Regions from separate parts of the Janthinobacterium sp. PAMC25594 genome, predicted to be linked through region 2. Evidence: predicted binding sites of a transcription regulator. Region 2 holds the regulator's gene; the other holds the start of a gene.

Region 1 (6,001 bases), 2.7 Mb from region 2:
CAACCTGGTCGTGCTGGGACTGTCCATCAATATTGCCGCCGGCTTGATCAATGGATAAACAGCAGGAAAAAAGATTCCAGAAGGAAACTTGACCTGGCTGAAGGGTTAAGCTCATCTTAATCGTGCGCACTCTCTTGAAATACTGGAAAGAGGAGTAAGATAAGTTCCATGCACAGAGGTCATGTGCATGAAGCAACAACCAGGCCGCAGCACGCCTGAGATGGGTTTTTTTTGAATTGACAGGAGTAAGCATATGCAAATCAATATTCATACCGACAGCACCATCGCCAACACCGCTGGACTGAACGAACATGTGCAATCCGTACTTGAAAGCGCACTGAACCGCTTCCGCGACAACCTGACCCGCATCGAAGTCCACATCAGCGACACGAATGGCCCGAAAGGCGGCGCCGACGATATCCGCTGCGTCATGGAAGCACGCGTTGCTGGCTATCAACCGATTGCCGTGACCGAACAGAACGCCACCGTGCATCAATCCGTTGCCGGCGCCACCGACAAACTGAAACGCGCCATCGATAGCGCCCTGGGCCGCCTGCAAGACAGCAAGCGCCACGCCACCGGCAAGAATGCCGTGATCGATACGGCTGAAGCGGAAGAAACCGCCGAGTAACTTCCCCCACTGCAGCACTCTTCAGTGACCAAGGCAGCCGTTCAAGGCTGCCTTTGCACATCCGCCCCGCCTTTCGCGCGCGGCAACAACAATGCCAGAACCAGCGGCATTCCAGCTTACTGACACGGCAATGAAATAATTGTCGTATTTCCCACAGTAAGTGACATCAAGCAAGCCTTTGCCGTTACAGCCAAGGCCGCTTTACGCTATCATGAAGACACCGGTCCTCTGCTCGCGCGCACCGGCTTTTTGAAAGTGTGATTGTGGAACAGATCGGTAACTTCGGCGCTTCAGGCTGCAACATCGGCGATTTACAGCTATTTAGCGATGCTGCGGACAGCCAGACGGCCGCCATGCTGGCGCCCTGCCCCGTCATGCGCCTCGAAGCGGGCGAAGCCATTGCCGACAGCCAGGGCACCAGCCTGTACATCGTCCTGCGCGGCTCGCTGGCCGTGGCGGCCGACACCCACACGGGCATGGATGACGGCACCGTCAGCAAGGTCTTGCCCGGCGAAAGCGTGGGCGAACAATCGGTGCTCGATGAAGCGAGCAACCTGGCCGCCATTTCCGCCCTGGAAGAAACCGACTTGTTGGTGATCGACGCGGCCGTCGTCTGGGAATTGATCGAGCAATCGAACGGCCTGGCGCGCAACCTGTTGCGCTTGCTGTCCTTCCGCATCCGCGCCGCCAATGCCCTGCTGCGCCGGCGTCAGAAACTGGGCGAATTCTACCGCCAGCTGTCGATGGTCGACAGCCTGACGGGCCTGTACAACCGTGCCTGGCTGACTGATTTGCTGCCGAACATGATCATCACGGCCCACGCCAGCGGCTCGCCGCTGTCGCTGGTGATGATAGACCTCGACCATTTCAAGCGCTTCAACGACACGCACGGCCACCAGGCGGGCGACCAGGCGCTGCGCATCGCCGCGCAAGTGCTGGGTGCAGCGCTGCGGCCCACGGATTTTGCCGTGCGCTATGGTGGCGAGGAAATGATGGTGATCTTGCCCGATACCAACGAACACGTGGCCCTGCGGGTGGCCGAGCGCCTGTGCGAGCGCATGCAGCAGGCCGTCATCTTCGCCGACATGCGCAGCGCGCTGCCGCACATCACGGGTTCCTTCGGCGTGGCCAGCCTGGCGGCCGAACAGGACGACGAGGCGCTGATCGCCACGGCCGACGCGGCTTTGTATCGCGCGAAGGCTGGCGGCCGCAACCGGGTCATGCTGTAGCTCAGGCAGCCTTGCTATCGGCCGGCTTGGCCGCATCCGGCTTGGCGGCGTCGTCCTTCTTGCTGCTGTGCGCGGCGATGAAATCCGCATAACCCTTCTGCACCAGCTCGTACGTCTTGTCGATATTGCCGGCGATATCGCCATTCAGCACTTTCAAGCCGCCCAGGATATCGCGCGCTTCCTTGAAGCCTTTTTCCATGCCGCCGCTGATGGTGTCCATGAACTTGGTCAGGGCCGTATCGTCGTCCAGGCCGGGATTCTGTTTTTTGAACGCGTCAAAAAAACCCGTCGACAGCGATACGATGCGGCTCGCCGTCGCTTCGGCGCTATTGTCTTGCGAGGCCGCATTCTGGATCGCATCGTCGCCGTACTGGCCCTTCAGCGCTTCATTGATATTCGTGATGGCCGTCTTGTACAGCAGCGCCAGCGGCTCGTTTTCCGAACCGATCGAGACATTCAGCGACGCCTGCATGATGGAGGCATTCAACTGCAGCTTGGTGCGGTCGTTCACGCTCATTTCAGTGTTGACGCCGTCCTTTTGTTGGACTTTATCGTCCTTGCCGGCAACACCCGTACTGACGGAAGTCACGGAAGGGGTGGAATTGCCGCTTGCGGCGATGGGAATTGACACGATAGACCTCCTTGAACGGACAATGTATGCCACCATGCGGGAAACGCGGTGATGACCATCCTCTCGTGTAGTATCGGCAGGTTTTCAGAAAACTGTAGCAGCGACTCCTTGAGCGGCCCAGATAACCAATTAAGCAACGACATCAATGACTACCCAGACTTTCCTTTGGCACGACTACGAAACCTTTGGCGCCCAGCCGCGCCGCGACCGCCCGGCCCAGTTCGCCGCCATCCGCACGGATGCCGAACTCAACGAGATCGGCGAACCCATCATGCTGTATTGCCAGCCTGCAAATGATTTCCTGCCCGATCCACAAGCGTGCCTGATCACGGGCATCACGCCGCAGCAATGCTTGCAGCTGGGCGTGCCGGAGCACCAGTTCGCCGCCACCATCGAAGCGGCCTTTTCGGAACCGGGCACCATCGGCGTCGGCTACAACACCATCCGTTTCGACGATGAAGTCACGCGTTTCCTGTTCTGGCGCAACCTGATCGACCCGTATGCGCGCGAATGGAAAAACCATTGCGGCCGCTGGGACATCCTCGACGTGGTGCGCATGACGCACGCGCTGCGCCCGGAAGGCATTCAATGGCCAAAGCGCGACGATGGCCAGACCAGTTTCAAGCTGGAACACTTGAGCAAGGCCAATGGCCTGGCCCACGAAGCGGCGCATGATGCGCTGTCCGACGTGCGCGCCACCATCGCCCTGGCCCGCCTGATCCGCGAAAAACAGCCGAAACTGTTCGAATTCTGCCTGGCCCTGCACAAGAAGGACCGGGTCGCCAGCGAAATGGGCATGCACCTGGCCGCTGGCGAGCGCCAGCCTTTCCTGCACGTGTCCGGCATGTTCCCCGCCGAACGGGGCTGCCTGGGCATCGTCTGGCCGCTGGCCACGCATCCAAGCAACAAAAATGAAATTCTCGTCTGGGATTGCGCCTACGATCCGCGCGAACTGTTCAGCCTGGACGCCGACACCATCCGCACGCGTTTGTTCGCGCGCAAGGAAGCCATGCCGGAAGGCATGACGCGCCTGCCCGTGAAAAGCGTGCACCTGAACAAGTCACCCATGCTGGTCGGCAATTTAAAGACCCTGTCGCCCGCCATGGCCGCGCAATGGGGCATCGACGTGGATGCGGCGAAGGTCAACGCCCAGCTGGCTGCCACGGCGCCGAACATGGACGCCATCTGGGCCGAAGTGTTCCAGCGTCCGGGCGCGAACGTCGCGCTGGACGTGGATGAGGATTTGTACAACGGTTTCGTCAGCAACGACGACCGCCGCCTGCTCGAATCGCTGCGCCGCGACACGCCGGCCAGGCTGGCCACGGCCCGCCCCTCGTTTGCCGACGAGCGCCTGCAGGAATTGCTGTTCCGCTATCGCGCGCGCAATTTCCCGCAAACCCTGAGCGAAGCGGAAAGCCTGCGCTGGGAACAGCACCGCGCCGCCCGCCTGTTCGACGGCGACGGCGGTGCCCGCACCATCGAAATGCTGTTTACGGAAATCGACGTGCTGTCGGAATCCGTCGATGAGCGGGGAGAAGAGATTCTCGGTGAACTGTACGATTACGCGGAGATGGTGGCGCCCATGCGCGACTGAAGGACCAGGCCGGGTAGGTCGGATTAGCGGGGCAAGGCCCCGCGTAATCCGACAACATTGTTGACGTTACCGGTGTTGTCGGATTACGCGGCGTCGCCGCTAGTCCGACCTACGCTGCGCGGTGTTGATTGATCGCATCGCGCGTTTCAATCGCCACACGGCGGGCCGCGTCGGCGAAATCTTCGCCCGCTTGCGGCGTGGCGTAGATGATGGCGCGCGATGAGCTGATCATCATGCCCATGCCGTTCGCCGTCTGGCCCGCGCCGACGGTGGCGGCGATATCGCCGCCCTGGGCGCCGATGCCGGGCACCAGCAGCGGCATGTCGCCCACGATGGCGCGCACTTGCGCCAGTTCTTCAGGGAAAGTGGCGCCGACGACGAGTGCGCACTGGCCATTCTTGTTCCATTTCTCGGCCACCAGGCGCGCCACGCGCTGGTACAGGGGCACGCCGTCCGTGTCGAGGAATTGCAGGTCCGAGCCGCCCGGGTTCGAGGTGCGGCACAGGATGATCACGCCGCGGTCTTGCCACGCCAGGTAGGGATCGAGCGAATCCTCGCCCATGTAGGGATTCACGGTGACGGCGTCGGCGCCATAGCGCTCGAACGCTTCGCGCGCGTATTGCGTGGCCGTCGCGCCGATGTCGCCCCGCTTCGCGTCGAGGATCAGCGGGATGTGCGGGTAATTTTCGCGCACGTAGCGGCAGATGTCTTCCAGCTGCTTTTCCGCGCCCAGCGCGCCGAAATACGCGATCTGCGGCTTGAAGGCGCAGGCCAGGTCGGCCGTGGCGTCGATGATGCGCGTGCAAAAGGTGGTGATTCCATCGGGCAGATCGCGCAGTTCGGCCGGCAGTTTCGCCAGATCTGGGTCCAGTCCCACGCACAGCAGGGAATTATTGGCCGTCCATGCGGCGGATAATTTATTGATGAAATTCACGGCACACCTTCTCTATATTCAGTTGCAAACCCCGTATTGTAACGCGGCGCGGACCTGTCAAGTCAGCCGGTGGCAGCGGCTGGCGCTTATTAAACCGACATGGCGGGCCGTTTCAGGTATATTTGCCGCATCCCTTTTACTCTGCACGGAAACCATCATGCAAATCACCAAACAATTCACCCAATGGCTGCGCCTGACGCTGAGCATCACCATCCTGGCCGGCATCCTGACGGGCTGCGGCTACAACGACTTCCAGAGCAAGGATGAAGCCACCAAGGCCGCCTGGGGCGAAGTGGTCAACCAGTACCAGCGCCGCGCCGACCTGATCCCCAACCTGGTCAATACCGTCAAGGGCTATGCCACGCACGAGCGCGAAACGCTGGAAGCGGTGACCAAGGCGCGCGCCGCCGCCACCAGTTTCCAGATCACGCCCGAAGTGCTGAACGACCCGGCCGCGTTCGAGAAATTCCAGCAAGTGCAGGGGCAGCTGTCGTCGGCCCTGTCGCGCCTGATGGTGGTGTCCGAGAAATACCCGGACTTGAAGGCCGATACCAGCTTCCGTGACTTGCAGTCGCAACTGGAAGGCACGGAAAACCGCATCACGGTGGCGCGCCAGCGTTACATCGTCGCCGTGCAGGATTACAACGTGCATGCGCGCAGCTTCCCGAACAACCTGACGGCCATGGTCTTCGGCTACAAGGTCAAGCCATCGTTCACGGTGGAAAACGAAAAAGCGATCTCGACCGCACCGACCGTCAACTTTGGCAAATAAGATGAAAGCCTGGTCCTACCTCGCGGCGCTGGCGACGGCGCTGCTGCTGTGGACGATGCCGCCGGCCGGCGCGCAGGGCTTGCAGCCCGTGCCGCCGCTGGCCGCGCGCGTGACGGACAACGCCGGCATGCTCGATGCCAAGCAAAAAGCGGCGCTGGAAGGCGTGCTGGCCGACTACGAAGCCAAGACGGGCAGCCAGATCGCCGTGCT
Region 2 (6,001 bases):
ATGGTGCTGCCGCTGCCGGCCTTCATCCTCGACATCTTCTTCAGTTTCAATATCGCGCTGTCCATCATCGTGCTGCTGACGGCGCTGTACACGGTCAAGCCGCTCGACTTCATGGCCTTCCCGACCATCCTGCTCGTGTCGACCATGCTGCGCCTGTCGCTGAACGTGGCGTCCACGCGCGTGGTGCTGACGGAAGGCCATACGGGCGCCGACGCGGCCGGTAAAGTGATCGAGGCGTTCGGCCACTTCCTGATCGGCGGCAACTACACGGTCGGTATCGTGGTGTTCATCATTTTGACGATCATCAACTTTACCGTCGTGACCAAGGGTGCGGGCCGTATCGCCGAGGTGGGCGCCCGCTTCGCGCTGGACGCCATGCCCGGTAAACAGATGGCCATCGATGCCGACCTGAACGCCGGCCTGATCGGCGAAGACGAAGCGCGCCGGCGCCGCACGGAAGTGGCGCAGGAAGCGGAATTCTATGGCGCCATGGACGGTGCCAGCAAATACGTGCGCGGCGACGCCATCGCCGGCATCATGGTTACCGTCATCAATATCGTCGGCGGCTTGCTGGTGGGCTTGTTGCAGCACGACATGGGCTTTGCCGATGCGCTCAAGAACTACACCCTGCTGGCCATCGGTGACGGCCTGGTGGCGCAGATTCCTTCGCTGATCATTTCCACGGCGGCCGGTATCGTCGTCTCGCGCGTGGCCAGCGACCAGGACATCGGCACCCAGCTGGTCGGTCAATTGTTCGCGAAACCGCAAGTACTGTATATCACCGCCGGCATCATCGGCGGCATGGGCTTGATTCCCGGCATGCCGAACATGGTCTTCCTCCTGCTGGCATCATTGCTGGCCGGCTCCGCCTATTTGATCAGCAAGAAGCGCACGCAGGAAAAAGCGGCGGCCGAAAAGCCGGCCGACGTGCCGCAAGCGACCGTGCCGCCCGAGCAGGAAGAAGCCAGCTGGCAAGATATCATGCCCGTCGATACCCTGGGCCTGGAAGTGGGCTACCGTCTGATTCCCCTGGTCGACAAGACGCAGGGCGGCGAATTGCTCAAGCGCATCAAGGGCATCCGCAAGAAATTTGCCCAGGAAGTGGGTTTCCTGGCGCCGCCCGTGCATATCCGCGACAACCTGGAGCTCAAACCGTCCGCCTACCGCATCACCCTCAAGGGCGTGGAAGTGGGCGTGGGCGAAGCGTTCAACGGGCAGTTTCTGGCGATCAATCCCGGCATGGCCAGCGGCACCTTGCCGGGCCTGGCCACCAGCGACCCCGCGTTCGGCTTGCCCGCCACCTGGATCGACGCCAGCTTGCGCGACCAGGCGCAATCGATGGGCTACACGGTCGTCGATGCGGGCACCGTGGTGGCCACGCACCTGAACCACCTGATTACCTCGCACGCTTCCGAACTGCTGGGCCGCGCGGAAGTGCAGTCGCTGCTCGACCACCTGGGCAAGGATGCGCCGCGCCTGGTGGAAGACCTGGTGCCGAAGATGCTGTCGCTGTCGACCTTGCAAAAAGTGCTGCAGAACCTACTGGCCGAGGGCGTGCACATCCGCGACATGCGCACCATCATCGAAACCCTGGCCGAGCATACGGTCAATACGCAAGACCCGAACGAGCTGACGGCGCTGGTGCGCGTATCGCTGGGCCGCGCCATCGTGCAGCAACTGTTCCCCGGTGCCGCCGAATTGTCCGTGATGACCCTCGACAGCCGCCTGGAGCGCCTGCTGATGCAAGCCATGGGCAACGGCGGCGACGGCGCGGGCATCGAGCCGGGCCTGGCCGATACCATCGCCCACCAGGCGGGGCTGGCCGCGCAGCAGCAGGAGGCGCTGGGCCTGACGCCGGTGCTGCTGGTGCCGGCGCCGCTGCGCGCCCTGTTGTCGCGCTTCTTGCGCCGCGCCTTGCCGCAGCTGAAAGTGCTGTCGCATGCGGAAGTGCCGGAAACCAAGACCATCCGCGTCACGGCGCTGGTGGGCGCGCAGTAGTTGACAGCATTAGTACCGGGGTCAGACCCGGCGGGGAGTGCGTCTCAATGAGATGCACTCCGGTCGTGAGCGACTGACCCCAGCTCTTGCTTCCACCATTTTTGCTTATTTTTTCATCAATTTCCTGCTGGCAAACTGAATAACGGGTACTTTCCCGTCCTGTTCCTTCGATCATTTCCTCCAAGCATCGCTAATAATGGAAACTGTCAGGGTGATCTGTGTCCATGTGGAAGACAGCATCCAAGCAACAGGAGTCGACGATGGTCACACAGTTCAGCCTATATTGCGCCACCCCCGCCCTGGGAGGCCGGTCATGAATGTGAAGAAATTTACGGGCGCCTCGTCGCGCGATGCGCTGCGCAAGGTGCGCGAAGCGCTGGGTCCCGATGCCGTGATCCTGTCGAACCGCCAGGCCGATGGCGTGGTGGAAATCCTCGCGCTGGCCAATGACGATGCCGCTTCGCTGGCGTCGCCGCCGGCCGCGTCCGAAATGTCCCAGCCCCGTCCCCAATTGCAGACCCAGTTCGCCACGCCGCAGCGTCCGGCCGCCCCGGCCCAGCGCCCGGCTGCGCCACGTCCTGCCGCGCCGCGCCAGGCAGCCGGCGAGCCAGTGGACATGGCCCGCATGCAGCAGATGATGGCCAGCGCGCTGGCGCACGTCAAAGAGAACGCCGCCGCCGAGATGAGCGGCATGATGAATGAAATCCGCGCCATGCGCGGCATGATGGAAACCCAGCTGGCGGAAATCTCGTGGGGCTCGACGCAGCAGCGCGAGCCGCAAAAAGCCGTGGTGCTGCGCGAAATGCTGGCTGCCGGTTTCTCGGCCAGCCTGGCGCGCTACCTGATCGACAAGCTGCCCGCCGGCCTCGATGGCGCGCAAAGCATGCGCTGGATCAAGACCGTCCTCAGCCGCAACCTGAATACGGTCGCCAATGAAGACGCCATGCTGGAGCAGGGCGGCGTATTCGCCCTGGTCGGCCCGACCGGCGTCGGCAAGACCACCAGCACGGCCAAGCTGGCGGCCCGCTGCGTGATGCGCCACGGCCCGGAAAAACTGGCCCTGATCACCACGGACGCCTATCGTATCGGCGCGCACGAACAGCTGCGCATCTACGGCAAGATCCTCGGCGTGATGGTGCATTCGGTGAAGGATGAGGCGGACTTGCGCATCGCCCTGAAAGAATTGAAGAACAAGCACACGGTGCTGATCGATACGGTGGGCGTGAGCCAGCGCGACCAGATGGTGACGGAGCAGGTGGCCATGCTGTCGGGCGCGGGCGCCGACGTGAAACGTTTGCTGTGCCTGAACTCCACGGCGACGCAGGAAACGCTGAATGAAGTGGTGCGTGCCTACCAGGGCAGCGGCCTGGCCGGCTGCATCATGACCAAGCTCGATGAAGCGGCCTCGATCGGCAACGTGCTCGACGTGGTGATCCGCCAGAAACTGAACCTGTTTTATGTGTCGAACGGCCAGCGCGTGCCGGAAGACCTGTACCTGGCCGACCGCGGCTACCTGATCGACCGCGCCTTCAAGCTCAAGCGCGATGCGGCAGCGACGCAGTTTTCCGATGCCGAACTGCCGCTGTTGATGGCGCAGGCGGCCGCCCGCAACAATGAAGCGCGCGGGGTGCGCCTTGGCTAATTTCGATTTCGACCAGGCCGAAGGCTTGCGCCGCATGCTGGCCGGCCCGCAGCCGCGCGTGATGACATTTTTATCGGCCACGCCGCAGGACGACAAGGGCGCCATGCTGGTCAACCTGGGCGCCTCGCTGGTCTACGGCGGCAATGACGTGCTGCTGCTCGACGCCAGCGGCGGCAGCGATGGCGTCGCCGCGCGCCTGGGACTGGCGCACGGCGCCAGCCTGCGCGACGTGGCGCGCCAGCAATGCGGCCTGAACCAGGTCATCCACCAGGTGCCGCAAGGCTTCGGCGTGGCCAGCCTGGGCGCGCGCAACCACCTGATGGACAGCATGGATTATGCGGGCGCGGACGAACTGCGCCGCCTGGGCAAGACCTTCGAGGTGCTGGCGCGCCAGAGCGGCATCGTGCTGGTCGACGGCGTCATGGCCGACGAGGGCGATTGCTTCCCCGTGCCGCTGATGGCCTCGTCCGATATCGTGGTGCAAGTGTCGACCAGCGCCACTTCGATCAAGGCGGCGTACTGCCTGATCAAGCGCCTGAGCCAGGAGTTGGGACGCCGTCCGTTCGGTATTCTTGTCACCGGCGCTTCCGAATCCGAGGCAAAAGTGGTATACGATAATATGGCGCAGGCGGCGAGCCGCTACCTGGCCGTGAAACTGACTTCGATGGGATCGGTGCCTGCCGATGAGTATCTGCACCGCGCGGCGCGTCTGGGCCGCAGCGTGGTCGATGCCTTTCCGCTGGCGGGAGCCTCGGTGGCGTTTCGCGGACTGGCCGAGCGACTGGCCCGTTCCGCGGCGCCGGTGCTCGGTGGCACCTTGTACCAGACGGGGAGTCCGCATCAGTTCAGCGTCTGAATCCATCATCAGCACACGATAGCAGTTAAAACAATAAGCAGCCTATGTACACGGTCAAAGGGAAATCGAACAAGGACTATTTGCTGACGGAGCACATTCCGTTGGTGAAGCGTCTGGCGCACCATATGAAGGCGAAATTGCCGCCTTCGGTCGAGGTCGATGACCTGATCCAGGCCGGCATGATCGGCCTGCTCGACGCCATCAGCCGCTATGAAGAGACGCATGGCGCGCAGTTCGAGACGTATGCCGTGCTGCGCATCCGCGGCGCCATGCTCGACGAATTGCGCACCAGCGACTGGCTGCCGCGCAGCATGCGCCAGAACATGCGCAAGATCGAAGAGGCGATGAGCACCTTGCAACAGCGCCTGGGACACCCGCCGACGGAGTCGGAAGTGGCGAAACTGCTGAAAATGTCGCTGGTCGATTACCAGGAAATGCTGGGCGACGGCGGCGGCCACCAGTTGCTGTACTACGAAGACTTTCATGACCCGGACGGCAATGACAGCTTTCTCGACCGCCATTGCGTGGACGAGGACAGCGACCCCTTGCGGTCCCTGCTCGATACCGATTTCCGGCAATCCGTGATCGATGCCATCGACGCGCTGCCGCCACGCGAGAAAATACTCATGGGCCTGTACTACGAAGAAGAGCTGAACCTGAAGGAGATCGGCGCGGTGATGGGCGTGTCCGAATCGCGCGTCTCGCAGCTGCATACCCAGGCCGTCGCGCGCCTGCGCGCAACCTTGAGGGAGCTGGCGTGGACTGGTCCAGCGTAATCGGGCTGGCGCTGGCGCTGGCGGGCCTCCTGGTCGGCCAGGCACTGGAAGGCGGCAAGATGGCCTCCCTGCTGCAGCCGGCCGCCTTTGCCATCGTCATCGTCGGCACCTTCGGCGCCGTGCTGCTGCAAACGCGGCTGCGCACCTTCGTGCGCGGCCTGGAAATGCTGCGCTGGGTCTTCCTGCCGCCAGCCGACACGCGTGCCGCGCTGGCGCGCGACATCGGGCAATGGAGTTTGACGGCGCGCCGCGACGGCACGCTGGCGCTTGAACGCCTGATGGAAAACACGGCCGACCGCTTCAATGCCAAGGGGCTGAGGATGATCGTCGACGGCATCGCGCCCGACAAGCTGCGCCAGCTGCTCGACGTGGAAATCTCCGCCTACGAAATGGCCGAGCGCCAGGCCGTCAAGGTGTGGGAATCGGCGGCCGGCTATTCGCCCACCATTGGCATCCTGGGCGCCGTGCTGGGCCTGATCCACGTGATGGAAAACCTCACCGACCCGAGCAAACTGGGCAGCGGCATCGCCGTGGCGTTTGTCTCGACGATTTATGGCGTCGGCCTGGCCAATCTGCTGTTCCTGCCGGTGGCGAACAAGCTCAAGGCCATCGTCTCGCGCCGCGTGCTGCAGTATGAAATCACGGCCGCCGTGCTGTACGACATCGCCACGGGCGACCACACGCGCATCATCGAAGAGCGCGTCGCCAGCCTGCTTCACGAGCACTGAG

The links. Region 2 encodes FliA, which starts transcription of late flagellar genes. Its sites were predicted from a motif close to CTAAAGTTTNNNNNNNNNNNGCCGNTA; they were not measured.
Region 1: KY494_RS11975 (DUF5610 domain-containing protein) is a predicted target of FliA. The motif match lies at 2,563-2,589, and genes of this name have one in related genera.

The regions. Positions count from the first base shown of each region.
Region 1 covers NZ_CP080377.1:2,637,968-2,643,968, forward strand. Annotated here, with positions in the region: gene KY494_RS11960 (DUF1345 domain-containing protein) at 1-58, shown strand, start outside; gene KY494_RS11965 (HPF/RaiA family ribosome-associated protein) at 254-631, shown strand; gene KY494_RS11970 (GGDEF domain-containing protein) at 895-1,860, shown strand; gene KY494_RS11975 (DUF5610 domain-containing protein) at 1,862-2,491, opposite strand; gene sbcB (exodeoxyribonuclease I) at 2,637-4,085, shown strand; gene pyrF (orotidine-5'-phosphate decarboxylase) at 4,195-5,019, opposite strand; gene KY494_RS11990 (LemA family protein) at 5,177-5,791, shown strand; gene KY494_RS11995 (YgcG family protein) at 5,793-6,001, shown strand, end outside.
Region 2 covers NZ_CP080377.1:5,356,324-5,362,324, forward strand. Annotated here, with positions in the region: gene flhA (flagellar biosynthesis protein FlhA) at 1-1,998, shown strand, start outside; gene flhF (flagellar biosynthesis protein FlhF) at 2,312-3,640, shown strand; gene KY494_RS24050 (antiactivator of flagellar biosynthesis FleN protein) at 3,633-4,496, shown strand; gene KY494_RS24055 (RNA polymerase sigma factor FliA) at 4,541-5,272, shown strand; gene KY494_RS24060 (flagellar motor protein) at 5,254-6,000, shown strand.